3 regions of the Psychrobacillus sp. FSL H8-0484 genome follow, and region 1 is predicted to be linked to each of the others. Evidence: riboswitches for the same ligand, from Rfam matches in the RefSeq annotation. Region 1 holds a riboswitch; each other region holds the start of a gene.
The links. Region 1 has a riboswitch for cobalamin ahead of MHH81_RS11195 (S-layer homology domain-containing protein). Riboswitches for the same ligand answer to the same signal wherever they lie in the genome.
Positions count from the first base shown of each region.

Region 1 (10,364 bases):
TAGCAAAGACTGTAACTGGTATGCCTTCAATGTTTGCGAAGAAAAACCTTCAATTCGCTTATAAGCTTCAAACAAAGCCCATGCTTTTGACAGTAACAATTCCATTTTCCCCCTAAAATAGTAATATTAAAGGGATTATTGCCAACTTAATAGAATTATAGCACAAGGAGTGCTTTTACTAACGGGGTATTATAGTTTAAAAATTTTCTACGATATAGGGGAGGAAAGTTAAAATTGGCTAATATAAAAAAAATATGTTTAATTGCAATGATAGTTATGACCGCTGTTTCATTTGCAAATTTTTTAGGATTTAGTATTGCTGGGATATCTGTTATTATCGGTATTGCGTTTTTCTTTATTAATAGAAATTTGGAAAAAAATGTTTCTGCTGACACTGGACTAAACGCAAAGGCAATTGGAACGAGTCTGAAAGACAAAACAATTTATTTTTGGATTGTTTTACCGCTGATTTTAAATGTTGTTTGTATTGTGTTGGCAAAATTAATTTTGCCCGAATACATAGAACATCTTTATGAAAGAATGGAGTTTGTTGTTTCGTTAGATAAGATAATATTTCTCGTCTTTCAACTTGCTATTTTAGCATTGGGTGAAGAAATTGCGTGGAGGGCTTTTTTCCAAAAGCAATTGAATAAAGCACTACCAATAATACCTACTTTAATTTTTACATCCATAATATTTGCATTTGGTCACATTGTGGAGGGGAATATTGTTGTAGTCGCTTATGATATTTTCTTTATCTTTATAAATAGTGTTTTATATGGTGTGATATTTAATAAAACAAACAATGCTTGGATAAGTGCTATATCGCATTTTATTGCAAATTTATTTAGCATTATTGTAATATCATTTTTGTTATGATAGTGACTTTGAGCATAATGTATTTGCCCATTTCGATTCCATTCTTAAAGAATAAGTTACAGATTTTCTTATTCTGCTAACGGGTGTTTTACTTGAAGATTATGTGCTGTTTAGAAAGCTCTTTTTTCTTGTCCAAATAAAGACGCAAGTTAGTTTAATAAAGGTACCTTAGTTATAATTGAAAATAAATTACTTTAGGTTAAAACACGGACAGTAATGTTAGGAAGTGAGTAACAATGAACAAATATAAAAACTATGTGAGTAAAGCGATTCGTTATGAAATATTTGGGTTTAGAAAAAAAGCCATTGAAATAATGGAAAAAGCAATGGAACAGCCATTTTCAAAATTAGAAATGGGAAGTGGATTGATTTATATAGGTTTAATGTATCGTAAATTAAATGAATTAAACACAGCGAATGAATATTTTGAGAAGGCATTAAATTTATGCAAAGAAGAACAATATCCTTATAGTTCTGACTTTAAAATTATTATTCAATGTTATTTAGAAAATGAAGAATTAGAAAAGGCAACTAAATGGATTCATCATTTAACAGAAAGAGCCAACTATGATAAGAAATTTTCTAAATTGAAAAAACTGAAATTGTATTGAGGTGCTGTGAGAAATATTTTGTATAGATTTATGATGTATTTTTAACTGTATAGGTTAAAAATACTTTTTTTATGGAAATATTCGGCTCATCAGCAAGAGTAGGGGATGATATCGCTATTCTATCACTTGTTGGATGTTCGCAGCAAGATGAAAAAGAAACAGCTAAAGATGATAAAAAGGTATTTACTTTTTCTTGGTCAGGAGATAATGGTGACGTTGTATAAATTATGCTAGAATGTAAGATAAGTGAATAAAAATTGCAGAATATAGGGGCTCTTTAACAGAGCTTAATAGGGAATTCGGTGCAAATCCGAAGCTGTTTCCGCAACTGTAAGTGTAAATGACCACAGAGTAATACCACTGTCGAATGAAGAAAAATGCTTCTAGTAGATGGGAAGGTTCTGATTAGGGATACACGAGCCAGGAGACCTGCCTATATTCATCGTATAACTCTCTTCGGAAGCTAGGAGAACTTACGGCAAATGGATGGACGGGCAAACTGTGTTTTGCGCCCTTTTTTCTGTTTTCCTAAGATGCTTCTCTTCATAAAAGAGAAGCATCTTTTTTGTCGTACGAGTTTAAAGCAAGTAATTTCACTAGAAAAAATTTTAGGAGGTAACAAATGAATACTTATAACAAATGGTTGAATATAGCGATTGTATTTATTTTATCATTCTCGCTATTATCACCTGCTGCAATTGCGGAAGTGCAGGAATCCGAACCAAACGAATTAGATACAAGTTCTAATACTAATAACTTCGATGAACATAGTATTCAATCTAATTGGGATACGTCACAAATATCGACTAATGCACTCTCCTCAAATATAACGAGTGATGGTGCAGAAATCGATGTTACAACACTAAACGAAGCCCAACCTTCAGGCTATGTGACGATTTCTGTTGAAAAGTTTACAATTGGCCAAGGATACGCAATTGAACCAATCCAAGTTCCTTTTTATGATGGTGAAATGGTAGGTCAAGTTGTTGCTAGATTACTAGAAAGTGGTAACTATAATAATGGTTCAACTGACGAAAACATTGTCTACTTAGCAAATATTAGAGATAGTGAAAGCATCGTTAATATTCCACAATATATACAAACAGAAATAGCAAAAGATGACCCTTCAATTCGTGGGAAAGCTGATAGTGACTGGCTTGGACAGTTTGACTACACAAATATGTCCGGTTGGATGTATACCGTAAATCACGAATTGCCGAGTTTCGGAATGAGTGAGTATGAAAACATAAACGAAGATGTTATTCGATTACAATTTTCAGTATATGGTTATGGTCGTGACCTTGGTTTCGGTTTCGATGATTGGGAGACTGGAGAGCCCATTAAACCTTATATTGAAGTTGCTAACAAAGACGCACTAACAGCAAAAATTGCTAAAATTAATAGTGCTCCAAATAAAGACGAAATTTTAGCAAATGCAAATGTAAAGTCTGCTTATGATGACGCATATGAACAGCTCACGAATATGGAGAGCAGTCAAACAAATGTCGATGCAGCACTCGCTCAATTAAATTCGGCCTTAAATGGAAATAATGAAGAAATTGTTGAAGCTGATACAACAGCTTTGCAATCAGCTATTCAACAAGCCGAGCTCAATAAAGCTTCCGTGAAAGTAAGTGAAGATGGACAAGATATAGACCCTACTGATTATTGGGTATCTCAAGCAGTGCTAGAGGCATATACAAATGTAATTGTAGAGGCTCAACAATTAATTGCGGATGAAAATGCAATTCAAACCGAAATTGATGCAAAGGTTTTAGCACTCGATCAAGCCACTGATGTATTTAATGCAGCAAAAAGTGCTGGTTTACAAACTGTTGTTACTAGCGAAATAAAATTCACTGTCGCACCTAAAGCAGTGAAATTAAAGCTTTATGATACGAATGAACAAGAAATAAGCATAGGCGTTGGTGTAGAAGGAACGTATAACGTATACACAGCAACAATAGCAACAGGCAATTATCGCTACGAAGGCTTTGATAGCAATAATAAAAGTGTTGGTGGTGGACAGCTAACAGTTACAACTGAAGCAAATCAAGAATTTCAATTCCGCCAACTTAATTTTAAAGCAAGTAATACAGGCTGGACTGTAGATAATGATTACACTGTCAAAGTTGGACAGGATATGCCAAGCGACACATCACTAAAGCTAGGTGATGTAACTGAACAAGGGCAGATTCCTGTATTAGCTCTTGCAGGAAAAACATTCTTCTATACATTTGAACCAGATGCTAAGCACACAGAATTTATTACATTAAGCGATAGTAGGACCATAACAATTGGAACATCAGCTCAAGCGATAAGTGCAGCAATTCCATTCTCAGGGAATATAACGTTCACAGTTCCGCAAGATGCACAATTATTTGTCGGAAAGAAAATTAAACACTTTATTTCATTTGAAGAAGTATTACCTAAGCGTGAAGCAGAGATTAACCAAAATGGTACAAAAACATACGCATTCAAACTAGTGAATGGTGGAAGTTATAACTACCGAGTGAGCCAAGAAGGTAAGCTGACAAATACAGGTACATTTACAGCGAATGCACAAAATGCAACACTAGAAATTACAAAAGAACAGCTCGAAATTCAATCACCACAAGCAATACTAAATAAAGGTACTTACCTTGAAGGTAATATTTATTTAAATATTAACGAACAAAATCATTTGAAGTTAAATCAAGGTGACAACTTTAAACTACTCCCTTTACGTAGCTGGCAAGCTTTAATTGAAGGAATTAACAACTACTTCTTTGAGCCTGATTTCCATTATGAAATTATTACAGGAAATGATGTAGTGGAAATTGAGCCAGGAAAACCAGGAAGCTCTGCGACAGTAAATGCTTTAAAAAATGGTACAGCGATTGTAAAAGTTACTTATGATGCTTTGAAAGTAAACGGTTCAACTTACATTAAAGATGCAAATGATGCATTTAGTGCAATTTGGCCAGAAAATGTTGGTCTATTCGTAGTAACTGTTGGACAAGGTGAAATGGGCATTTCAACAGGTATTGAAAGTAATAAAGAACGCAATCGAAAAGCAAATGAAGGTAAAACAGGCAATGCGATTATGAACCTTCAAAACGGTATTTTTGATGCTGATATTGATAGTGTTTATTATGTTCAAGGAGAACCAGGAGCATATTATACATTCAAACCAAGTTCAGGAAGCTCAGTAAGCGTTCTACGTCCTATTATTAATCATGATTTAGGTACTGTTTCTTATGGTGATGGTACGTTTTCAACAGAAAATGCAAAATTAAATATCGACGACTCTTTCACCATTTTATTAACTGAAGGACGTAATATCGTTAAGGTTGAAAAAGATGGGAAATCTGAATATCATGTGATGACAGCACGTCCACTTGACGTAATAATTGAAAATCTTACAACACCGAACAAAGAAATAGTTCCTGGCGATAAAGTAAATGTTACTTTAAAAGGCCTCTCTTTCCCAGCAAATAAGCTATCAGGAATTTACAATTTCCAGGGGCAGTTAAGATTCTTTGCTGGACCTGAAAATACTCTTGTTTTAGGTGATGCAAGACAATATAATATGACAACACAGGCGAATAGTATTACGTTTACAATTCCGTCAGAACATAATGGGGAATATAGTTTACGAAACGGTCATATTCGAGTAAGCTCATTCGGTAGTCCGATTGGTGACCACCGAAATATTGATCCAACAGTAGGTGCAAACCCTAACTTTACTGCATCAGGGAGAGAAGGATACTATAGCATCTTCCCAACGATCACAATTATCGACGGCCCTACAGATAAAGTAGAATTACAAACTGCGATTGAAAAAGCTGAACAAAACAAAGCTTCAGTGAAAGTAAGTAAAGACGGAAAAGATGTAGACCCTACAGAAAAATGGGTAACTCAAGCTGAATTAGATGAGTACGCAAATGTCATCGTATCTGCTCAACAACTAATTGCTGATGAAACGGCGACACAAGAAGGCATTAATGCGAAAGTTTTAGCACTAAACCAGGCAACAGATACATTTAATAAAGCTAAAAAACCAGGAACAAAACCTAATGTAAATACTCCAACTCAACAGGCTTATAATACCGTTGGTAAATACATGGTAGACAAACTGCATGATCCTAAGTTTGGTAATGAATGGTGGATTATTGCATTAGCTCGTGGTGGCTACGAAGTACCCGCAGGCTATTATGACACTTATTATAATAATGTTGTTGACTATGTTGTTTCTAAAGACGGTGAGCTAGATAAAAGAAAATACACTGAATATTCAAGACTAATTATTGCCCTTACTGCTATCGGCAAAGATCCGACAAATGTAGGTGGTTACAACTTAATTGAAAAACTATCAGATTTCGATAAAGTTGTTTGGCAAGGCATAAATGGTGCCTATTTCGCGTTAATTGCTCTTGATACTTGGGACTTTGAATTACCTGAAACGGCAACGACTACACGTGAAAAACTAATTGATTTCATTTTAGATAAGCAACTTGCCGACAAAGGCTGGGCTCTATCAGGAACTAAAGCAGACCCTGATATGACAGGAATGGCGATCCAATCGTTAGCGCCATATTACAACAGTAATCCAAAGGTAAAAGAAGCTGTTGATAATGCATTAACTACTTTAGCTGCTTTGCAATTAGAAAATGGTGGCTATAAAACATGGGGTATAGAAAACGTTGAAAGTGCAGCTCAAGTTGTCACTGCACTTGCTAGCTTAGGTCTTGATGCGAACAAAGACCCGCGCTTTAACAAAGTTATCGGGAATATTATGACTTATTATAGTGTAGAAGATGGTGGTTTTAAACATGTTCTAACTGAAACGAAAGCGAATGGTATGGCAACTGAGCAAGCTGGTTATACATTAGCTGCTTATCATCGTTTGCTAAACGGTCAAACAGCACTTTATGATACTTCTGATGCGAAGTCGAACAATCCATCTAACCCAGGTGATGGCGGAAATAACCCTTCTAATCCAGGCAATGGCGGAGATAACAACAATCCAGGTGGAAATCTCCCATATGGAGATACAAAGTTCTTAATTCGAATTTCATCTTCGGAAGTTCCATTAAGAGCAACAACTGTTGAGCTATACCCAGGGGAAACAGTATTCGACGTATTAAAACGTGTGACAGCTGAAAATGGTATCTCACTAAGCTACCGTGAAACTCAATATGGTACTTATATTGATGGCATCGCTGGTCTTTATGAGTTTGATCGCGGTCCTTTAAGTGGCTGGATGTATCGTGTAAATGGCAACTTCCCTTCTTACTCTGCGGCACTTTACACATTATCTCCTGGTGATTTTGTTGAGTGGCTATATACACTTGATTTAGGTAAAGATATCGGTGGCTATGTCGACGGAATCGAAAACGGTGGAGCTCCTGGTGGAGAAGTAAATGCAGAGTGTAAAAAGGGAAAAACAGAGGATTGTAAAGTAGTAGATAAAGATAGCACAGTAGTTGAGATTTCAACTGAAGAAGGCAGTGACAAAGCATTCATAACAGCTGAAAAAATTCAACAATTTATTGATAAGAATATTCAAAAGCTTGTTATTAAAAGTGAAAAAAATTTCAAGCTAGAGGTTCCTACATCTTCATTTAAAGGCATTACACTTGCAAAAGGTGAAAAAGTAGTTGTCTCTGTTACTACAGAGCCTGGGAGCAAACAGTTCACTGCGAATTTTGGAATAGAAACGGCTAAAGGTCGAATAAAGCCAATTTCTCTAGATAAAGACTATTTAAAAGTTACGCTACCAGCTGATGACGTAAAACCGAATACTGTTGTTTTACAGCTTGTTGGGGGCAAATATAAGCCTGTTCCACATAAAATTGCCAACGGTGAAATTGTACTATTCACAAAAACAAGCGGCACATTCATCGTGACTGAAAAGCATTTTACATTCAAAGACATCGAAAAGCTTGCAAATAAAGACGAAATTGAATTTTTAGCAAACCGTCTCGTAATTCAAGGTGTTACACCTGATACGTTTGAGCCAAATAAGCCGATTACACGTGCACAGTTTGCTGCACTCTTAAGTCGCTCGCTTGGCCTACAAATTTTAGGTGAAAATCCATTTAGTGATACTGCTGGTAAATGGTACGCAAATGACGTACAAGCACTATACGAGGCTGGCATTACGAAAGGAACAACTGCTTCAACATTTAATCCAGAGGATCCAATTACACGTCAGCAGGCAGCTGCATTTATGGCACGTATACTGGAGTACTTAAATATAGAAGCGCAGGTGACTGGAGAAGCTAACTTCAAGGACGCTGGCAAAATTAGCGCTGAATACTTGCCTTATATCGAGCTATTAAACAGCCTTGAGATTATGACTGGTAAACAAGATGGCTCATTTGATCCTGGAGCTTCTTTAAAGAGAGCGCAAACAGTTAAAATTTTAAAGCATACGTTAAATATTGCAGACATGATGTAATTTTCTTTACTAACCCAAATGCATTTTGCCTTTGGGTTAGTAACTTTTTATAGAATGGAGGATGTCTGAATGAAGAAAAAATTATCGATGTTACTTATGACGCTACTTGCCGTTTTGCTTATCAACGCTCCAGTTTATGCACAAAATATCTCTACATTAGATGCTTATAAAACAACTGGACAGTATATGGTAAAACAAGTGCTGAATCCTAAATACGGGGATGAATGGTTTATAATTGCACTTGTTCGTGGCGAATACAATGTTCCGAAAGATTATTATGAAAAATATTATGAAAATGTTATAACGCATGTTCAGTCTGTGAAAGGTGAATTACACAATCGGAAATATACCGAATATTCACGCCTAATTATTGCGCTTACTGCAATTGGGAAAGATCCAACAAATGTAGGTGGTTACAATTTAGTAGATAAATTAAGCGATTTCGATAAAGTAGTTTGGCAAGGTCCGAACGGTGCTTATTTTGCATTAATTGCGTTAGATACCTGGGGCTTTGAGCTTCCGAAAAATGCAACGACAACGCGTGATAAATTAATTGATCATATTTTATCGAAGCAATTAGCTGATGGTGGATGGGATTTATCAGCAACGAAAGCAGACCCTGACATGACAGCGATGGCAATTCAAGCACTTTCTACGTATAAAGATCAACCAAGTGTAAGAAAATCGATTGATCGAGCGTTAGTAACATTGCAAAAATTACAGGATGCTAATGGTGGTTATAAAAGCTGGGGAACAACAAACTCTGAAAGTGTTGCGCAAGTGATTACAGCACTTTCTAGCTTAAATATCGACCCTAAAGAGGATGCTCGATTCACTAAAGTGTTAAATAGCTTTTTGACTTTTTACAATGAAAAAGATGGCGCGTTTAAGCATGTATTAACAGAAACATCTTCTAACGGTATGGCAACAGAGCAGGCTTCCTATACGCTAGCAGGCTATAATAGACTTCTAGCTGGCAAAACAAAGCTATACGATATGTCAGATACTAAGAAAAATAAGCCTTCAACACCACTTGAGAAAGCTAGCTTTAAAGATATTCAATCGCATTGGGCGAAGGATGATATTGAGGCTGCTGTAGCTAAAGGTTTATTAAAGGGTTATGAGGACAATACGTTTAAGCCGAACAACCATTTAACGCGTGTGCAAGCTGTTTCCATTTTAGTTCGTTCATTAAATTTGACGAGCACAGGTGATGCCCCATTTACAGATATACAGGGTTACAATGAGAGCACGAAAAAAGAAATTGCCGCCGCTTATGAGGCAAATCTATTAACAGTTAAACTAGGTAAATTCTCACCATCTTCTCCTATTACACGTGAGGAATTAGCAATTATGCTCAATCGTGCCTATACATTCAAAACTGGTCAAGCTTATGCATCGAGTAAGATTGCACCATTAAACGATATTGCGAATCTTTCAAATGAATCAAAGAAGGCGATTACTTTTTTATATGATTTCGATATAGCTCAAGGCTCAAATGGAGCATTTCAACCATCAAATTCTTTAACACGAGCACATGCTGCAAAAATGTTTAATAATTTTTTAAAGGTAGTGGATGAATAATGAAAAAAACGTTGCACTTCCTTTCCGTTGCTGTATTCGCATTTTTATTAGCAGCATGTAATATTCAAACAGTTGAGCAATATGAACAAATGGAGGAGCAAGAGCGTAGTCTCGAATCTAAATCTACGTCAGAGCAAGAACAGCAAGCTACTCAAGAAGAAAATAATACAGAGCAAAATGATGAAAGCAGCGAGCAAAAAGAAGCTGAATCAGACAATGAAGAAGCCGAGCTAGAAAAGAAAGAGGATGCTCCTGCACAAAAAAATGATAAAAAGCAACAACAAGTAGAAAAGCAGGAAACGAAAACGGAAGAAAAAGAAGTAGCAAAAGATACGAAAAAACCTGAACAGCAGGCCAAAAAAGAGCAGCCATCTAACAAAGATACAGCGGCTATAAGGCCAAATAGCAATGAGCAAAAGCAAAATACTGAAAAACAAAAAGTAGAAAACCCAAAGCAGCCACCTGTTGAAAAAACAGAGCCTCCAGCTGAAAAAAAGCGAACTGTTACAATTGCTATCCGTGTAGACACTTTACTCAAGCATTGGGATATGTTAGATCCAGCACTACAAAGCGAAAAATATGTACCGAAAAACGGTGTCATTTTAAAGCCGACGACGTATGAGCTACTATCGGAAAAAGATACTGTATGGGACATCATACAGAAAGCGACGAAAGAGCATAAAATTCAAATGGAATTTCAAGGAGCAAATGAAAATATTTACAAAAGTGTATACGTAGAAGGAATTAACCATTTATATGAGTTTAGTGCTGGTGAATTAAGTGGATGGATGTATAAAGTGAACGGAGTTTATCCTAACTATGGCTGTAGCCAATATGTTTTAAAA
Region 1 is NZ_JBBOSZ010000001.1:2,305,779-2,316,142, reverse strand. It holds gene MHH81_RS11215 (hypothetical protein) at 1-99, opposite strand, end outside; gene MHH81_RS11210 (CPBP family intramembrane glutamic endopeptidase) at 235-879, shown strand; gene MHH81_RS11205 (hypothetical protein) at 1,116-1,490, shown strand; gene MHH81_RS11200 (hypothetical protein) at 1,562-1,714, shown strand; cobalamin riboswitch at 1,742-1,941, shown strand; gene MHH81_RS11195 (S-layer homology domain-containing protein) at 2,113-7,935, shown strand; gene MHH81_RS11190 (S-layer homology domain-containing protein) at 8,005-9,519, shown strand; gene MHH81_RS11185 (DUF4430 domain-containing protein) at 9,519-10,364, shown strand, end outside.

Region 2 (10,364 bases), 1.7 Mb from region 1:
AACGGAGGGAACAATCGAATGACAAATGAAGAAAAACCGAAACAAAAAATGGGATTCACCATTATAAAAAATGATCCGACGGACGGACACAAAGGCTTTGGCATTGGAGCTTTATCTCTAGAGAACGTGTCTCCAGTCATTATTGATATAGAAGAAGGTATTGCAAAAGTAGAGATTGGTGCGATGCATGCAAGAAGTGATACAGAGCGTGGCATTAAATTTACTACGAACCGAGAAGATTCAGAAGGTGGAAAACCTTATTGGCTCGTTTGGGTGACAATTGACCACAAGGCAGATGGTCCTTACTATGCGGGCGTTACCGCTTGTGAAATGGTCGTAAATCGAGAAAAACGTCGAGGCTTTAAAATTCTTGCGGATCATGTAAATCGAATGGACAAATCAATGAAGCGTCAAATTTTAGTTGATTTTATGGACGAACGTTCTAAAAATATTTTAAGTGAATTTCTGCAATCTCATAATCGAGAAATGTGGGCTAGAAGCGACGAGAAGCTACATAATGACTTGAATGCTAAATAAAAAAATAGCCATAACTCAATATAGTCTGTTTAAGTGGTTGAATTAATCTTTAAAAGAAAGTACAATTTACTTAAAGCTTACTTCACAGTAATGCTAGGACACTTAGTCAAACAAGTAAGTAGAGAATGTGGAAGAATTGCGACAACCCAATCCAATAATTGCATACTTTTTGCAGAACGCGACACTAAGAAAAAGCTTTCTATTACCTAATTTAGGTACTAGAAAGCTTTTTATATTGTGGCAAAAATTGATTTTTGAATTTGGTCTCGGTTAGAAGGGAATTGGTCTTGCTTTCAGACGAATTGGTCTCGGTTTCCAAGGAATTAGTCTCGGTTGACGCCAATTCGGTCTCATTCAGCCATTTATTGGAATGTAAATGGAGAGATTTACTGCGGCCAAAAGCGCATTCTTCCAATATTTATTCTCCAAAGAACGAGAACGGGAAAATGGACCAATTATCTTCTTCGGGATCGCTTTCTTCAAATGTGTGCTGCTTTAAGCTTGGATCTGTGCACAGTTTTGTAGGGACATCTTTTTCTTTTAAATATACTAGACGCTGTTTTTCGCAAGCAGAGGTAGCTATTCCACCTGTTTTAATATCGACAATGACTCCACGAACGCCAGGTGGGGCAATAAATGGTTCTACAGGCAAACCTCGATGAACAGATTCCATAAATTCAATCCATACTTGCTTCGTCACTTGCTTTGCTTCCGCATCACTTACTTGTTTTCCTTGGTCATACCCGTTCCAAACACCTGCAGTCAGCTGAGGAGAGAATCCAATTAAATATTGATCGGAAATAGTAGTCCCAGATTTTGCAGCATATGGTCGTGTTTGTTTGGCACGAATACTAATTCCAGTTGCAGGGGAATAGTCATTGAAAATTGGATCAAACATGCCTGTAAGCAAATGAGACAACAAAAAGGCATCTTGTTCCTGCATTACCACTTTATCTTTCACTTTTTCTTTCGACACATCGTATAAGGTATTGCCTTCATTATCTGTAATTTTCGTAATATAAGTTGGTTTTTTCTGAATTCCTTTTGCAGAAATCGAATTGTATGCTTTTGTCATTTCGAAAAGGGAAACTTCTGATGTGCCAAGTGCTGTCGCAGGTGTATCATCAATATTCATTTTAATGTCAAATCGTTCAATGAGTTGTTGAAACGGTTTGTATCCAATATGTTCTAATGTTTTGACTGCATAAATATTATCCGAAATTGCAAGAGCTTGTGCCATCGAGATCGGATTTTCAGCAAATTCTCCGTTTACATTTTTCGGTTCATATTCTCTCCGTCCATTATCATAAGTGAAAATAGTTCGTTCGCTTTTCAAATACGTAAGGGGGGAGAATCCATTTTCCAGTGCTGCGCCATATAACAATGGTTTTATGATGGATCCTGGCTGCCTTTTTGCCTGAGTCACACGATTAAATGGACTTGCTGAGAAATCTCTACCACCAACCATTGCTGTCACATAGCCCGTTCTCGGTTCCATACTGATAAAACCAATTTGTAGCTCTCCTTCTGGCATCCATTTTTGAATGGTTTCTTCTGCAGCTTGCTGATGCTTTTTATTTAAAGTAGTGGTAATTGTCCAACCACCTTCTTCAATTCGATGACCTTTTTCTTTAATGATTTGCGATGCTTCTTTCCATACCTCTTCTAAAAAATATGGAGCTGTTTTTTTCGTTACGACAGAATCTTCCGTTTTTAATACGTAATTTTCCTCTATTGCACGTTCCTTCTGCTCGTCGGTTATAAATTGTTGATTGTTCATTAATGCCAAAATTAATTGTTGACGATTTTTCGCTTTTTCTTCATTTACTAATGGAGAATAATGAGTAGGTCCTTTAGGAATTCCCATTAATAATGCTGATTCTGCTAGAGTCAGAGATTTCGCGCTCTTACCGAAATAAAACCTACTTGCAGCTTCGACTCCGTACATTCCGTGTCCGAAGTAAACTGTATTTAAATATCCTTCTAGTAATTCCTCCTTTTCATAAAAAATTTCTAACCGGTAAGCGTACAATGCTTCATTTAATTTTCGAGCCCAAGTCTTGTCATGTGTTAAAAATAGATTCCGAGCGTATTGTTGTGTAATTGTACTTGCACCTTCTACTTTTTTTCCTGCTTTTACATCCTTTAAAAGTGCAGAAGCGATTCGGGTGTAATCAAATCCATGATGTTCATAAAATTCCTGGTCTTCTACTGCAATTGTGGCCTGCGGTATGAATGGTGAGATTTCGTCTAGAGATACCCAATAGCGTCGCTGCTCCTCAAATCGGTCACCGATGACATTCCCTTGATTATCTAAAAATACAGAGGAGATGGGTACCTGTATAATAGGCGCACCAACGATTTGTGCATATATGCGAAGCGTTACAAACGCACTAAAAAAGGCACAGCTAGCAACAATACTTAGTAGAAAAAACCTTTTTATACGTTTGGATCGTGTGGTTTTTTTTTTGTATTGTGCGCGCCTCATAATATCTCCCCAGTTCTAATTGATGTTTTCATTAGTATGAGAACAATAGATTCAAATTAAACGGAAAAAGAAAAAACTATTGCACTTTCGTCAAAAACCTCTATACTTTCTTTGTATTTAATTTTTTGATACATTACACTTAAATCATATTGGTAAGGGAGATAGATACATGGCTGGGTTTTGGTTTACGGAAAAACAAACCGAGAATTTTGGCATCACAATGAAGGTAAAACGTACACTTCATACAGAGCAAACGGATTTTCAACTGTTAGAAATGGCAGAAACAGAAGAGTGGGGGAATATGCTCTTTTTAGACGGAATGGTAATGACGTCACAAAAAGATGAGTTTGTGTACCATGAAATGGTTGCGCACGTTCCTTTATTTACACATCCAAATCCTGAGAACGTTTTAGTTGTTGGAGGAGGAGACGGTGGAGTAATTCGTGAGATTATGAAGCATCCAAAAGTGAAAAAAGCAACACTTGTTGACATAGATGGAAAAGTTATCGAGTATTCGAAGATTTATTTACCAGAAATTGCATGTGAGTTAGAAAACCCACGTGTGGACGTTCAAGTTGGCGACGGCTTCATGCATATCGCACAGTCAGAAAACGAATACGATGTAATCATGGTAGACTCTACTGAACCAGTTGGACCAGCTGTGAATTTATTTACAAAAGGTTTCTATGCTGGAATTTCAAAAGCATTAAAAGAAGATGGTATCTTCGTTGCACAATCGGACAACCCTTGGTTCAAAGCAGATTTAATCCGACAAGTACAAAAGGACGTAAAAGAAATTTTCCCAATTACAAATATGTACTTGGCAAATATCCCAACGTATCCAAGTGGACTTTGGTGCTTCACGATTGGTTCGAAAAAATACGATCCACTTCAAGTTCCGGACGAGCAATTCTTTGATATTGAAACAAAATATTATACAAAAGAGCTTCACAAAGCGGCATTCGTATTACCGAAATTTGTGAAAGACTTAGCAGGAGAATAAGCCGATGAGATTTGATGAAGCTTATTCAGGAAATGTATTTATTAAAAGTAAGCAAAATTACGAAGAAGCACAAGCGGTGATTTACGGTATGCCAATGGACTGGACAGTAAGCTATCGTCCAGGTTCACGCTTTGGCCCGCAGCGAATTCGTGAAGTATCGATTGGTTTAGAGGAATATAGCCCGTATTTAGACCGCGAGCTAGATGATGTGAACTATTTTGATGCTGGTGATATTCCGCTTCCTTTTGGTAATGCATCAAAAAGTTTGGATTTAATTGCAGATTTTATTCGTCAATTAATGCAAGATGGGAAAATTCCTGTTGGTATGGGTGGCGAACACTTAGTGTCTTGGCCTGTTATGAAAACAGTGGCAGACAACTATAAAGATCTTGCGATTATTCATATGGATGCGCATACGGATTTACGCGTGGAATACGAAGGAGAGCCGCTTTCTCACTCCACTCCGATTCGTAAAATTGCCGAATACATTGGTCCGAAAAACGTCTATTCATTCGGAATTCGTTCTGGAATGAAAGAAGAGTTTGACTGGGCAAAAGAAAACGGTATGCAAATTGCCAAATTTGAAGTATTGGAGCCTTTGAAAGAAGTGCTTCCAACTCTAGCAGGTCGACCAGTTTATGTCACAATCGACATCGACGTGTTAGATCCTGCGCATGCACCTGGAACTGGAACAGTAGACTGTGGCGGTATTACAAGCCGTGAACTACTAGCTTCTATCCATGCAATCGCAAACTCGGGAGTAAACGTTGTAGGCTTTGACTTAGTAGAAGTTGCACCAATTTATGATTCATCTGAACAGACTGCTAATACAGCTAGTAAATTACTTAGAGAAATGATACTTGGTTGGGTTAAATAATAAGCGTGATGTCCTTAAATGGGCATTACGTTTTTTTTGTTTTTCAGGCTCCAGTCAGAAAATGATGATTTAACGTAAGGAAATCCGATATGAGAAAGCCAGGTTCCATAGCAAAAGAACCTGGCTTTCATTAGGATTATCAATTGGATTTGTAGTGCCGGCCGCTCTCGAATAGACGCTAAATGCTCTCGGATAGCTGCCGATTCCTCTCGTATGCACTAAATTCCTCTTAAAACCAAGGTATCTCACTTCAAGTAAACTTATTAATGTGAAATTTGGTCTCGGTTATGGCGAAATTGGTCTCGCTTGTCGAAAAATGGTTGCGGTTAGGATTGAAATGGTCTCTGTTAGCATAAAAATAGTCTCATTAAGACGTATTTTAACTAATAATGTATAATAATTCCAAATTATAAAAAACCAAACTATTGTCAGAATAATTATCTAGTGTGAAGTCAGCTCTTTATTGAGTAAAATCGTTTTGTTCATCCATTTACTGGGGGAGGATTGTAATGTTATAATAGATTCCTTTTTGATTAGTTGTCACATAAGCAAACTTTAAGATATAATGTGAAGGTTATAGTAAAAAACGGTGAAAAATTGTTATATATTCATGCACCATAAAAAAAGTGCTTATTAATCGTTTATTATTAACGATTATTTTTTAATGACGTAAATTAACTATGAAAATGCTCTAAAGGGTGAAGTCAATGTCTCAACCACTAAAGAAATCAGTCAATGTTCGTTTATTATCAACAATAAAACATCCAGACATTGCAAAAGAATCATTTGATATGCAAACGACAGGTGTTCTAACTTTAAAAGGAGAGCAGCCTTATTTAGTTTATGAAGAAATGCAAAATGAAAAGGCAGTTCGAACAACCGTAAAGTTAGATAATAATTCCGCTTTAATCTTACGCAGTGGTGGAGTGAAAATGCGTTTGCCATTTCAACTAGGTGAGCTTCAAACAGGAAGCTATGACACGGGATATGGCACAATGATGATTACAACAAATACAACGCAACTGCAATTCGAAGATGGCCATTTTCAAGTGGAATACGAATTGCTTATAAACGAAGAAGTTGCTGGTACATATACATTAGAACTAATTTATACGGAGGCGAAGTAAATGAACGCAGTAGAAAAAGTACAACAATCGATTAAAACAGCTTTACAACAAGCTATTTTAAAGGCGGAACTTGTAACAGAAGAGCAAATTCCATCTATCCATTTAGAAACACCAAAAGATAAAGCAAACGGTGACTATGCAACTAATATTGCGATGCAGCTGACTAAGCTTGCGAGAAAAAATCCTCGTCAAATCGCGGAAGCAATTGTAGCAAACCTTGATATGTCAGGAACAATGATGGAGAAAATTGACATCGCAGGACCTGGGTTTATGAATATTACCGTTCGTAAAGATTATTTACAAGAAGTAATTAAAGCTGTACTAACAGAAGAAGAAAAATACGGACGTACGAACTCAGGAGCTGGAGAAAAAATTCAAGTAGAGTTTGTTTCTGCCAATCCAACTGGTGATTTACATTTAGGGCATGCGCGCGGGGCATCTGTTGGGGATTCATTATGTAACGTCTTGGACTTTGCTGGATACGACGTAGCTCGTGAATATTATATTAATGATGCTGGTAATCAAATCCACAATTTAGCTGTTTCGATTGAAGTACGCTATTTTGAAGCATTAGGTTTAGAAAAAGAAATGCCAGAAGATGGTTACCGTGGGCAAGATATTATCGATATCGCAGCAAATCTTGTAAAAGAGCATGGCGATAAATTTGTTCATATGTCGGATGAAGAGCGTTACAAAGCATTCCGTGCACATGGGTTAAAAGTTGAGCTTGCTAAGCTACAAAAAGACTTAGCGGATTTCCGTGTTGGCTTTGATAACTGGTTTTCTGAAACTTCATTATACGAAGATGGTAAAATCGAGGTAGCATTAAATAAATTACGTGCGAATGGTCATATCTTTGAAGAAGAGGGAGCTACATGGTTCCGTTCTACTACTTTTGGCGATGACAAAGACCGTGTTTTGATTAAAAGTGATGGATCATTCACGTATTTATTGCCAGACATTGCGTACCATGAAGATAAATTAGTTCGTGGCTTCGATCAACTGATCAATATTTGGGGAGCGGATCACCACGGGTATATTCCACGTATGAAAGCTGCTATTGAAGCACTTGGATACGAGCGTGAGAAATTAGAAGTTTCCGTTATTCAAATGGTTCAATTGTATAAAGACGGCGAAAAAATGAAAATGAGTAAACGTACAGGGAAAGCTGTTACGATGCGCGAGCTTGTAGAGGAAGTTGGACTGGATGCAGTTCGTTATTTCTTCGGTATGCGTTCGGGCGATTCACATATGGACTTTGATTTAGATTTAGCAGTTTCTCAGTCAAATGAAAACCCTGTGTATTATGCCCAATATGCCCATGCACGTATTTGCTCAATTCTACGTTCTGCTGAAACACAAGAGTTGAAAGCTTCAACGGATTCACTTGAATTATTACAGAGTGAAAAAGAATTAGACTTATTGAAAAAAATCGGTGATTTCCCACAAGTCGTGGCAGATGCTGCAAAACTTCGTGCACCTCACCGTGTAGCAACTTATATTCAAGAATTAGCTGCAACATTCCATAGCTTCTATAATGCGGATAAAGTTTTAGATGCAGAAAACGTAGCTCTATCAGAAGCGCGTCTTGCATTAGTAACATCTGCTCGTCAAACAATTGCAAACGCACTTCGTTTGATTGGTGTAAATGCTCCAGAGAAAATGTAATTTGTAGTATTAAAGGGGCTGTCTAATAAGCTCATAAATTGAAGCAGGTGTAGAAAAACGAGTCTTTTTCTACACCTGTTTTTTTATACTTTTTATAAAACTACTATTTTTTGTAGGCAATTGAATGTAGTGGAAGACGGCGACTCCAGCGGGAATAGCGTGAGCTGAAGGCCCCGCAGGAGTGAAAGCGACGAGGAGACTGAAGCCATGCCCGCGGAAAGCGTCCGTCTGGAACGGAAACCAATACATTGGAAAAGGGACCATCTCTAAGTCACTATATGACTTTAGGGACAGCCCCTTTTTTTCTCGATGATGGCTTACAATAAAAAAGTTTCTCCATAGCATAGATGTGAATCGGTCGAATAACATCGGAATTTGGTAGAATAGTATTAATTATCGGTCAAATAATATGAAAACCTCTGTCGACAACCATTTAATTTAAGGTATAATAAGTGCATTGCACAATACATATTTTATTGCATAGAGGTGCTCAAGTTACGGATTACTAGAGTTAAAAGGGAAGCTGGTTAAAGTCCAGCGCGGTCCCGCCACTGTAAATGATACGGTTGTATCATGAGTCAGAAAACCTGCCTTTATGAAATTACACCCACTGCCTACGAGGATAGGTTTGGTGTAGATCGGCTTGGCCATTTTTTCCTCGCAGATTTATACCTATATCTATCTCTCATTCTATGGATGGGAGATTTTTTGTTGCAAAAACTTAGGAGGAATGACAAATGAAGAAAATATGGCAATTATGGATGGCATCCGCATTAGCAGTTTTACTATTAGTAGGATGTGGACAAGAAGAAGCAAAACCTGTTGAAAACACTGAAAGTCCACAAGTAGAAACTGCGGTAGAAGAAACAGAATTCCCGATCACAATCACAGATGCAGTTGGCAATGATATTACATTAGAAGAAGCACCAAAAACAATCGTTTCAATGATGCCAAGCAATACAGAAATTTTGTTTGCACTTGGATTAAATGAAGAAATTGTTGGTGTAAATGATTACGATAACTATCCAGAAGAAGCACTTGAAAAAGAGAAAATTGGCGGTATGGAATTCAATGTTGAGAAAATCGTATCCATGAATCCAGACATCGTATTCGCACATGAGTCAAGCCTTGGAATGGGCGAAGCAGGATTACAACAAATCCGTGACGCTGGTGTGAAAGTTTTCGTTGTAAAAAATGCAGTAGATTTCAATGAAACTTATACAACCATCGAAGAAATTGGTCGTGCTACTGGTAAATTAGCAGAAGCACAAAAAATTGTAGAAGATATGAAAGCAAAAGTAGAAGAAGTAAAAGAGAAAGTTGCAAAAGTAGAAACGAAGAAAACAGTATTCGTAGAAACATCGGATGTTCCTGAAATTTACACACCTGGTAAAGGAACATTTATGCAAGAGATTTTAGATATGGTGAATGCTGAAAATATTGCAGCAGATCAAGAAGGTTGGTTCAAAATTGAGCCAGAAGAAATCGTAAGCCGCAATCCTGATGTGATTATTGTTATGTATAGCTATGTACCTGGAATTGTAGAGAGCGTAAAAGCTCGTGATGGATTCGCTTCTATTTCTGCTGTGAAAAATGATGCAGTTGTTCAAGTAGATGAAAACTTAACAAGTCGTACAGGTCCACGTCTTGCAGAAGGATTAGAAGAAGTAGCAAAAGCAATTTATCCAGAGGCATTTGGTGAGTAAAGTCATGATCGGCTACATCCTGTCGATTGCTGCTCTATTAGTAGCAATTTGGCTCGGTGTATCGGTCGGATCCGTACAGGTACCGATCAGCACATTATGGAATACGGGAGCAGATGAAATCGCGACCAATATAGTTTGGAAAATTCGTATGCCACGGGTTGTACTTGCAGGGCTAGTTGGTGCCTCACTAGCCATTGCAGGTGCCGCGTTTCAAGGTTTATTAAAAAACCCGCTTGCAGATCCTTATACGTTAGGAGTGTCGTCCGGTGCCTCAGTAGGTGCCGTGGCTACGCTCTTTTTCGGTATTTCGGTACCCTTTTTAGGAATATACACATTACCTGTTTTTAGTATGATTGGTGCATTCCTTACGATGCTCCTTGTTATTACATTTGCTAAACTGGTCGACCGTTCCATGAAGATGGAGACCATTATTTTAACTGGGATTATTGTTAGTTCCTTTTTAGGTTCGGTTATTTCCTTGATGATTGCACTAACTGGGGAAGAGCTTCGCCAAATTATTGGTTGGCTGCTTGGTAGTGTATCGATGCGTGGGTGGGATTTTGTGCAAATGGCTTTACCATTTGTTGTGATTGGCTCGGCTTTATTAGCATGGAACAGAAGAGAATTAAATGCGATGCTATTTGGAGAAGAGCGTGCAAAGCATTTAGGAGTCGATGTGAAAAAGCGAAAAATGATGATACTAATCGGAGGATCGATGCTAACGGGAACGGCGGTTGCTGTGTCTGGAACAATAGGATTTGTGGGACTTGTCGTTCCGCATATGACAAGGCTTTTATTTGGTTCAGATAACAGACATGTGTTACCGTTAAGCTTCATTAATGGAGCTGCGTTATTAATCATTTGTGATTTAGTGTCTCGCACCATTATTTCGCCAACCGAGTTGCCAATTGGTGTCATAACAGCATTTATTGGTGCGCCAGTTTTTGCATTTATTTTC
Region 2 is NZ_JBBOSZ010000001.1:638,222-648,585, forward strand. It holds gene MHH81_RS03050 (YwhD family protein) at 19-537, shown strand; gene MHH81_RS03055 (transglycosylase domain-containing protein) at 956-3,025, opposite strand; gene speE (spermidine synthase) at 3,195-4,028, shown strand; gene speB (agmatinase) at 4,033-4,905, shown strand; gene MHH81_RS03070 (DUF1934 domain-containing protein) at 5,613-6,032, shown strand; gene argS (arginine--tRNA ligase) at 6,033-7,700, shown strand; cobalamin riboswitch at 8,168-8,309, shown strand; gene MHH81_RS03080 (ABC transporter substrate-binding protein) at 8,438-9,406, shown strand; gene MHH81_RS03085 (FecCD family ABC transporter permease) at 9,411-10,364, shown strand, end outside.
Region 2: it holds a riboswitch for cobalamin, as region 1 does, so the genes downstream of both, MHH81_RS03080 (ABC transporter substrate-binding protein) here and MHH81_RS11195 (S-layer homology domain-containing protein) in region 1, are expected to answer to the same signal.

Region 3 (10,364 bases), 2.1 Mb from region 1:
CACAGGACATATGATTATTGTCGATGATATGTGGCTGAAAACAGAAGAGTTTTTAGGGATGTACTCGGCTAATACATTTAAAATTGTTGTACAGCTAGGTTCGATTTTAGCTGTAGTTGTAGTTATGTGGAAACGATTATTTAGTTTAGTAGGATTGTATAAAATAGAAAGTGAACAATCGAGCAAGCAGTTCAATTTGCTACATGTGATTGTTGGTATGTTACCAGCGACTATTCTCGGATTTGCTTTTAAAGACTTTATTGATGATCATTTATTTGGAGTGGAAACCGTAATTTTCAGTCTTGTTGCAGGTGCTATTTTGATGATTGTTGCGGATAAATTTGGACCTAAAAAACCGAAGATTGTTACGCTTGACCAAATTACATATGCGCAAGCATTTAAAGTAGGTCTTGTTCAATGTCTATCATTATGGCCAGGTTTCTCCCGTTCAGGAGCAACGATTTCTGGTGGTGTCTTGTTTGGAATGAGTCATAAGACAGCTGCAGACTTTACATTTATTATGGCTGTACCAATTATGGCTGGAGCAAGTCTTGTTTCAGTTCTGAAAAACTGGGAACAAATTAATATGGATGACCTGGGCTTTTATATTGTAGGATTTTTAAGTGCATTTGTGTTCGCACTAATTTCTATTAAATTCTTCTTAAAACTTGTTGAACGTATTAAGTTAACGCCATTTGCAATCTATCGTCTTATTTTAGCGGCTGTGTTAGCGGTTATTGTGTTTATGTAAGGAAGTATGGGCAGACATTTTAGTAGGATGTCTGCTTTTTACATTTTCGGGTGAATCGGATGATTAATAAGGTTGAACGGTCATAAAAAATATTATCCGGTCAGAAATGAAACTATACGGTCATAAATTTTTCTATCCGGTCAGAAAAATATTTATCCGGACGTATTCAGTTGGGAGAACTGCTTTTCAGAGACACAGTTCTTTTTTCCCTCTATACAAGTATAAACACAATATGTTAGATTGTATAAATGAAGTGAACACAATATATAGTATGTGAACGATGAATAGGTACCTTTATGGTTTAAAAGGGAATTCGGTTAAAGCCGAAGCTGTCCCCGCAACTGTAAGTGTGGACGACTGTTGAAATAGCCACTGCGAGCAATCGTGGGAAGGCCAACAGAAGAACGAAGCACGAGCCAGTAGACCTGCCTCTTCATCGGTGAAGCAACACTTTCTTCGGGGGTTGAGAGGTGGGGGCGAAGACTCTATCTCGAACCATTGATGTGTCTGTTGTTTCCTACTTTTTAAACGTGAGCGATGACTCAGCCGAAGAGGCTAAGAGGCATCGCTTTTTTGCTGTTTTAAAAACAAGGAGGAATAAGAAATGACAACTGTTACGAATACAGAAAAACAAGAAGTATTACATCAATTAATAAAAGAGTTTGGAGAAGAAAATATAGCACCTCTTCTAAAAACTCATGAAAGATGGATGAAGAAATTCCCAGAAGGTACAACGTCTGCGTGGTCCAAGTCCATGTCACTCGAGGCACTAAGCTTTTTAGATGAACAAGAAACATATTGGACATTCGTCGCCGCTCGCATTCATTTAGCTGATGTATATGAAAAAGTAGCAATACATAGAAACACAACGCCAGACGCAGTATACAGTAAGTTTGCAAGCAATGTACAAGCATTAGTGGCAAAAGGTCTATACGACAAACGTCTTGCAGAATCTTATTCCCAAGAAGAACTGCAACTGTTAGCAGAACTTATTGTGCCGCAACGAGATTTTTTATTTACATATATCGGATTAAAAACGTTACTTGATCGTTATGTAGCAAAGGACTTTGATAAATCGATCGTCGAGCTTCCGCAAGAACGCTGGTTGATTATTGCAATGACACTTATGAAAGATGAGAAAAAAAATCGTCTTGGCAAGATAAAAGAAGCATATTGGGCAATGAGTAATTTATATATGACTGTTGCAACACCAACACTTTCTAATGCAGGGAAGCCTCACGGACAGCTATCTAGTTGTTTTATTGACACAGTTGATGACAGTCTTCAAGGGATTTACGATAGCAATACAGACGTAGCGACGCTTTCTAAATTTGGTGGCGGAATTGGTGTATACATGGGGAAAGTGCGTAGTCGTGGTTCTTCTATTCGTGGATTTGTCGGCGCATCAAGCGGGGTCCTTCCTTGGATCAAACAATTAAACAACACTGCAGTGAGTGTAGATCAGCTAGGTCAGCGTCAAGGGGCAATTGCAGTTTACCTAGATGTTTGGCACAAAGATATTTTCACATTTCTAGATTTACGCTTAAATAACGGGGATGAGCGTCTTCGTGCGCACGACATTTTCACGGGTGTGTGCTTGCCGGATTTATTCATGGAAAAAGTAGATGCTCGTGATGAGTGGCATTTATTTGATCCACATGAAGTTCGTCAGTTAAAAGGCTATTCTCTAGAAGATTTCTACGATGAGAAACGTGGAGAAGGTTCATTCCGAGAAAAATACGAGGAATGTGTAAATGATAGTCGTTTATCTCGTGAAACAGTTCCAGCGATTGACTTGATGAAACGAATTATGCGTTCTCAACTCGAAACAGGTGTGCCTTATATGTTTTACCGCGATGAGGTAAATCGTAGTAATCCAAATAAGCATGCCGGTATGGTGTACAGCAGTAATCTATGTACAGAAATATTCCAAAACCAGAGTGCTACTTCGTTTGAATCCATTCAATTAGAAGATGATGTTATTGTGACTCGTCGGAAAGCAGGGGATTTTGTTGTTTGTAACTTATCTTCCATTAACCTTGGACGAGCAGTTCCAGCGGATGTTTTGGAGCGCTTAATTAAAATCCAAGTGCGCATGCTCGACAATGTGATTGATTTGAATATGATTCCGATTCCACAAGCGGATCGCACGAATGCAAGATATCGTGGAATTGGCCTTGGTACTTTTGGTTGGCATCATTTACTTGCACTAAATAGCATCCGCTGGGAGTCCGATGAAGCAGTGGAGTTTGCAGATAAACTATATGAAAAGGTCGCTTTCTTAACAATTCAAGCTTCCGTAGAGCTTGCAAAAGAAAAAGGGGCATATCCTTTATTCGAAGGGTCGGACTGGCAAACAGGATCGTATTTTGAAAAACGTCAATACGAAAGCGAAGCATGGAATGAATTAAGTAAGGAAGTCGCGGAAAATGGCATCCGTAACGGCTACTTAATGGCTGTTGCACCAAACTCATCTACGTCGATTTTAGCAGGAAGCACGGCGAGCATAGATCCGATTTTCCAAAAGTCGTACTCGGAAGAGAAGAAGGATTATAAAATTCCTGTGACAGTACCGGATCTAAATTCGGAAACGACATGGTTTTACAAATCTGCGTACTTTATAGATCAACATTGGACATTAAAGCAAAATGCCGCACGTCAACGCCATATCGACCAAGGTGTGTCACTAAACTTATACGTCCAAAATACAATTAAGGCAAAAGAATTACTAGACTTACATTTAGACGCTTGGAACAGTGGATTGAAAACGACATATTACGTTCGTTCTACTTCCGTAGAATTAATCGATTGTGATTCTTGTTCAAGCTAAGGAGGAACCTAACATGCAATTAGAAAGAAGAAAATTAATGGATAAAGAAGCGCCAAACCGCTCAACCGGGATTGTAAATGGTCAAAGTTCTAATATTCTAAACTGGGATGATGTACGATTCAGTTGGGCATATCCTAAATACAAAAAGATGCTAGGAAATTTTTGGACTCCTTTTGAGATTAATATGAGCAACGATGTTAAGCAGTTTCCAGGATTAATAGATGCAGAAAGAGAAGCTTTCTTAAAAATTATTGGGTTACTGGCTCTTTTAGACAGTGTGCAAACGGATTTCGCTGGTAAGGTAGCGGACTTCTTAACAGATTCCAGTTTAAACGCACTCATGATTATTTTAGCGCAGCAAGAAGTTATTCATAATCATTCGTATTCCTATGTATTGTCTAGCTTAGTATCAAAAGATGAGCAGGATCGTGTATTTGGCTTTTGGAGAACAGATCCAGTACTTCAAAAAAGAAATGATTTTGTTTTAAAAGGATATGAGGAATTCGCAGAAAATCCTAATGTGAATAGCTTGCTTCGATCGATTGTATATGATGTGATTTTAGAAGGACTATTTTTCTATTCTGGCTTTGCATTTTTCTATCATCTTGCCAGACATCAAAAAATGGTTGGCACGAGTACGATGATTAACTATATAAACCGTGATGAACAGCTGCATGTCGATTTATTTGTGAAGATTTACAAGGAGATATTAGAGGAATATCCTGAATTGGATACACCAGAGCGAGCAAGGGAAGTAGAAGCAATTTTCCGTGAAGCAGCACAGCTCGAAGTTGACTGGGCACGCGAAGTGATCGGGGAGAAGATAGATGGTCTAGACGTGGAAGATGTCGAAGCTTATATTTATTTTTACGCAAATGTGCGATGCAACCAACTAGGCTATGACCGACCATTCCCAGAATACCGAAAAAATCCATTGAAATGGATCAAAGCCTACGAAGAAGTAGACCTAGGAAAAACCGACTTTTTTGAACAAAAATCTCGCCAATACGTAAAAGTGAACGTGCAAGATAATGGATTTGATGATTTATAAATAATATAAGAAGCGTCTGTAAGTCAATCTCGACTTTCAGACGCTTTTTTTATGAATAAGAAAATATATAAATTTTTATGTCATGAACAGGTTGATTTCCACTGTAGGCGGACGCTTTTCAGGGGGCAAGCATCAAGCCGCTTCCCTTGCTCCTGCGCAAGCTCCTCTAAAAATCCCACGATAAGTAATGCCAATGTTTGATCCAAAGTCCGCTGGAATTGCCTTTTGGCATATTGCACTTTAAGGGCAGCTTATGCTACTTTCCTCATCCTAATAATTAAAAATATTTTATTATTGTAGGACTAATTATTATGCATTATTATAAAGGTGATAGGAAAAAAGGGGTGTTTTTGTAGTGAAAAGATCAAAAAGTATTGCATGGAAGTTATCAGGGTTAATTATTGGGCTATTTTTCATTTTATTTCTTGCTTACACCGTAACAACAAGTGTGATTTTGTACAATAAAAGTATAGAAGATTCGGAGACTTCCACACTTCAAAATGCACAGTTTTCTGCTCAAAAGATGAGCGATCGCTTTAAGAAAACGAATGATACATTACAAACAACGAAACGAATATTTGAAACAATGCAGTCGAATGGAGAATTATCAGCTGCAGAAGTATTAAGTATACTTGAAACAAATTTGGCTGAAAATGAGGATTTACTAGGAGTAGCAGCAATCCTAGAAAATGGTTCAGCGAAAATAGAGTCAACCATTCCTTCGAATCTCATCGATAGCAGTAAACATTTTGTGCCTTACTTATCAAAAGATGGGAATGAGATTTCGACAACTTCTTTAGAAGGATATGAAGACGCTGAAAATGGAGATTGGTACTGGATTCCCAAAAAAGAAGGTAGAGCAGTACTTACGGAACCATATGATTATGAAGTAAATGGAAAAACGGTTTCCATGACAACAATATCAGTTCCACTATTTAGTTCATCTGGAACATTTTTTGGAGTGCTAACTGCTGACTTGTCTATTGATTTTCTAACAGATTTGGTAAACTCTATTAAGCCAGAAGGTGGATATGCCGGAATCATTACAGAACAAGGAATGCTGACAGTAAATAGTGCTAACGAAAAGTTAAATGGAACAAACATGCAGGATACGCTTAATTGGTCATCCTTTAAAAATACACTAGAAGGTGGCAAGCCAGTAAGTACGTATTTAGAATCGAAGCAACTAGGAGAAAAATCTTTTAATGCCTTCGCACCAATGTTGCTAGAGGGAATAGACGATACATGGTCTGTTCAATTAGTTGTACCAAAAACAAAAATTTTAGAAACATACAATCAAATTCTTTTATTAACAATTGTAGCATCAATAATAATGATAGTTTTGATGGCAATTGTGACTGCATGGTTTATATTCAATCAATTAAAGCCATTGAAATTTTTGCGAGAATCTATTGAAACAGCAGCAGGCGGAGATTTGACTAAAAAAGTAGACGATAAATTTATTAAATCAGATGAAATTGGTGCAGTTGCCTTAGCTTATAACGATATGTTAGAAAAAACTAATAGTGCAATACATAGCGTTCTAAATTCTTCCACACTTCTTAATAAATCGTCTAGCCATGTAAATGAAGCATTTGACGAAATTGTTGCGTCTAGCCAAGAAGTTTCGCTAGCAACGAATGAAATTGCTCAAGGAGCTTCTAAGCAATCAGAAGACACAGAGGAAACGAATCACCGAATGATTGATTTATCTGACCAAATAGATGCACTAACAGTATTGTCTTCTCAAATGGATACATTATCTACTAAAACGAAAGTTTCCACTGAAAAAGGCATGAAAGAAGTAGAAACCTTACGTGAACATAATACTGCAACTAATGAAATGAATGAAAAGGTTCAAAAACAAATTGAATCATTAACATTAAACATAGCTAATATCAACCAAGTAATTGCATCTATTCAAGGTATTACTGAGCAAACAAATTTGCTTGCACTTAATGCAAGTATAGAAGCAGCTCGTGCTGGTGAGCATGGAAAAGGTTTTGCAGTAGTAGCGGAGGAAGTAAGAAAGTTAGCAGAGCAGTCAAGAGCTGAGACGGAAGTAATTAAACAAACCGTGGAAAGTATATTAGAGGATTCTAAACAGACAGTTTCAGTGATTGCTTCTAATGTTGCATTAATGCAAGCACAAAGTGACTCTGTCCATAGCACAGAATCTGCTTTTAAAGATAATCATGAGCTATCAAGTGCAATTGAAGCTGCAATTAATGAGCTGGTCTCTGAACTCTCTAGTATGTTGGAACATAAAAATCAAGCAATGACCTCAATTCAAAGTATTTCAGCTATATCAGAAGAAACAGCTGCTTCAGCGGAAGAGGTAAGTGCTTCAGCTGCAGATCAGCAGGCAGAATTAGAGAGAGTGGCAGATTCTATCAATCATATGAACAAGATTGCACAAGAGTTACAAGAAGTCGTTAATCGATTTAAGCTCTCTTAATATGAAAAAGGATGTTCTCAGGAGTGTGATACTTGCGAGAGCATCCTTTTTTTGAGAGATAAGAAAGAATAAAATCTTTTACTGAGTAACTTATGCACCATGCCATTTCACAATACAAGAGAGCGACGGACAAACATCCGCCACAAGATTTCCTCTAAAGAAAGCGGTAATAGTGTAGCTAATGTTTCGTCCAAAGCACGCTGGAATTGGCAAAAGACATATTGCACTTAAAGAGCGCTTGCGCTTTTCTTATTCTCTATAGCAAATTGACCAATTAGATAGTTGTGCGTATAATCAAATCTAATAATCTGAAAAATAGAAAAGGGACAGATATCATGATTGAATCTACTTTAGAACAATTGTGTAATTTATATACTGATTTGACTTCCGAGGAAGTTGAAATTTTGAAAAACGTTTCTTCTACCTTACAATTATATGCTGATTTAAATAATGCATATATGTTCATAGATTGTAAGATGCGGGATAGTGAGCATGCAATTGTTGTAGCTGAAGCATTTTCTAAATCATCTGAGACTATCTATGAAAACTCTGTAGTAGGCAAAATTGTTTTTGATTCGTTTGAACCTGGAGTTTTTTATAGTTATCGCACTGGTAAAAAGTCTCTTAATAGTCATGCTGTAACGCAAGAAGGAAAGTCTGTGGACCAAAGCGTTATTCCAATAAAAAATAAAATGCATCAAGTTATTGGAGTGCTCATATCTGAAAAAGAGATATTTAAGCACTTACCCTTCAGTGATAGTCACAAAAATGTGTCTTTTGGTCAGGAAGAACTTAGTGCAATATTTAGTGGTAGCCCAAATGAAATGCCGATGATTTCAGATTTACTCATGGAAATTTTTTTGTTGACGGACAAAAATAATAGATTAATCTATGCAAATCCTGCAGGTGTAAATTTCATCACAGAAATGAGTCAAATGAATGAGATTCGAAATCAAAACATATTAGAATTACTTCCTTTCATTCAACCAATCTATGATTTTAAAGAAGATGTATTTATATTTGACCTCACAGTAGATAGAAAAAATTTAATCGTTAAAAAGGTTAGGATGCGAGATAAGGAGCAGTTAAAAGGAACACTTCTCATTATTCAAGATGTGACGGAGCTGCGCACGAAGGAAAAAGAATTGATGATGAAGTCCGTGTTTATTAAGGAAATTCACCACCGAGTTAAAAATAATCTTCAAACAGTTGCAAGTTTGCTGCGACTACAAATGAGAAAAGGGTTTCCGGAAGAAAGTAAGGTCTACTTTGAAGATACATTAAATAGAATATATAGTATTTCGTCCGTATATGAAATTATTCTCGCTAATACAGATGCGGATGACGAAGATGTAAATATCATTGAATTAACGAAAAAAGTATCTTCCACAATGGTATTAAATGAAATTCATAAAAAAATCAACTTGATTATTCAGACAAATGGCAATAAAATATTAACAACATCACGTAAAGCGGTTTCAATCGCACTTATTATTAATGAACTTGTTCAAAATTCTTTAAAACATGCTTTTCCAGAGGATAGTCACGGTGAAATAGAAGTAAGTTTTTATTCTAGTAAAGATTTTTTAGAGCTTCATATTTTCGACAACGGGGTCGGGATTAGTAAGCCAAAGTCTTCATTAGGGTTAGAAATAGTTCATAATTTAGTGATGAATGATTTAAATGGTGAGTTTAGATATTTACCTGTAGAGCAAGGAACGCATGCGGTCATAACGTTTCCCATCAGTTCGGAGGTTGTTATCTATTATGAAAAAGAAAATACTGATAGCTGAAGATGAATCAATTATTCGAATGGATATCAAATTGATGCTTCAGGATCATGGTTATGAAATAGTTGGAGAGGCTGGGGACGGTGATCGAGCAATTGAATTAGCATTTTTACATAAACCTGATCTTATTCTTATGGATATTAAGATGCCTAAGATCAATGGATTACAAGCTAGTAAAATAATTGCAAACCAACTAGACTTACCCATACTTATTATTACCGCGTATAGTCAAAAGGAATTTGTAGAAAAGGCACAACAGGATAATATCGTTGGCTATTTAGTTAAACCTGTATCCGAGGCAAATCTAATACCAGCAGTAGAGATTGCTTTACATCAATCAGATAAAGCGAAACGACTGAAGCAACAAGTAAACGTTGCACAACAAGAAGTTGAAAAAAGAAAGATAATTGAACGGGCAAAAGGATTATTAATGCAAGCGGAGAAGTTAACGGAACAGGAAGCTTATAAAAGATTAAGAGAATCTAGTATGTCCACTAAAATGACGATGGAGTCAGTTGCGAAAAGAATTATTTTACAATACAAGTAAATAAACAAGCAAAGGCGCTTAAAGAGTAATTTCTTTAATCGTCTTTTATTTTTTTAGAGGGGGTGTTAGATATTCAAATAGCGTGTAAGGAAGATGATTTAGGGTGAAAGTTCATGTATTAATCTAAAGGGGGAAAAACGAATGGCAATGATCGGTACAGTAGTAGTGTACATAATTATGGCGTGTGCAATTATGGGGGCTTTTGCAGCGATTAAAAATCCAGAGGAAGGTCTTGGAAAAGAGTTTATGTCTGGTCTTCATGCAGTTGGTCATATTTTTGTTCCAGCAGCTGGTATTATGGCATCTATACCTTACTTAACATGGTTTATTGATAAATTTATAGGTCCGATTTTCCATTTCATTGGGGCAGATCCAGCGATTGCGGCAACAGCAATATTGGCATCTGACATGGGAGGATATCAGTTAGCGAATGCATTAAAGGAATCCTATGAAGGATGGATTATGGCGTTGGTTGTCGGTTATATGGCTGGAGCGACTATTGTGTTCTCTATCCCAATGGGACTAGCTATGCTGGATAAACGAGACCATAAATATATGGCTCTTGGTATTATGTCAGGAGTACTGACAATTCCGATTGGGGCATTTATTTCTTCAGTATTACTAGTTCTTTTTGATACTAAAGTTCGTGATGTGATTAGTACAACAGCCGATTCAACGTATGAATTTGTTATAAGTTATGGGCAAATTTTGATCAACTTAACGCCTTTACTCATTTTTGTAATATTAATCGCAGCAGGTCTAAAATTCTTCCCAAGGGGTATGATTTCAGGCTTCATGATATTTGGTCGCGTGATGGACGCTGGTATTAAACTAGTATTAGTATTCTCGATTGTAGAAATTTTTACTGGTCTATTCACAACTATTTTTGGTGCGTGGGGCTTCGATCCGATTATGGCTGATAAAGAGGATCAGTTCC
Region 3 is NZ_JBBOSZ010000001.1:210,077-220,440, forward strand. It holds gene MHH81_RS01110 (undecaprenyl-diphosphate phosphatase) at 1-751, shown strand, start outside; cobalamin riboswitch at 1,021-1,198, shown strand; gene MHH81_RS01115 (ribonucleoside-diphosphate reductase subunit alpha) at 1,356-3,581, shown strand; gene MHH81_RS01120 (ribonucleotide-diphosphate reductase subunit beta) at 3,595-4,632, shown strand; gene MHH81_RS01125 (methyl-accepting chemotaxis protein) at 4,988-7,090, shown strand; gene MHH81_RS01130 (sensor histidine kinase) at 7,426-8,883, shown strand; gene MHH81_RS01135 (ANTAR domain-containing response regulator) at 8,858-9,427, shown strand; gene eutH (ethanolamine utilization protein EutH) at 9,569-10,364, shown strand, end outside.
Region 3: it holds a riboswitch for cobalamin, as region 1 does, so the genes downstream of both, MHH81_RS01115 (ribonucleoside-diphosphate reductase subunit alpha) here and MHH81_RS11195 (S-layer homology domain-containing protein) in region 1, are expected to answer to the same signal.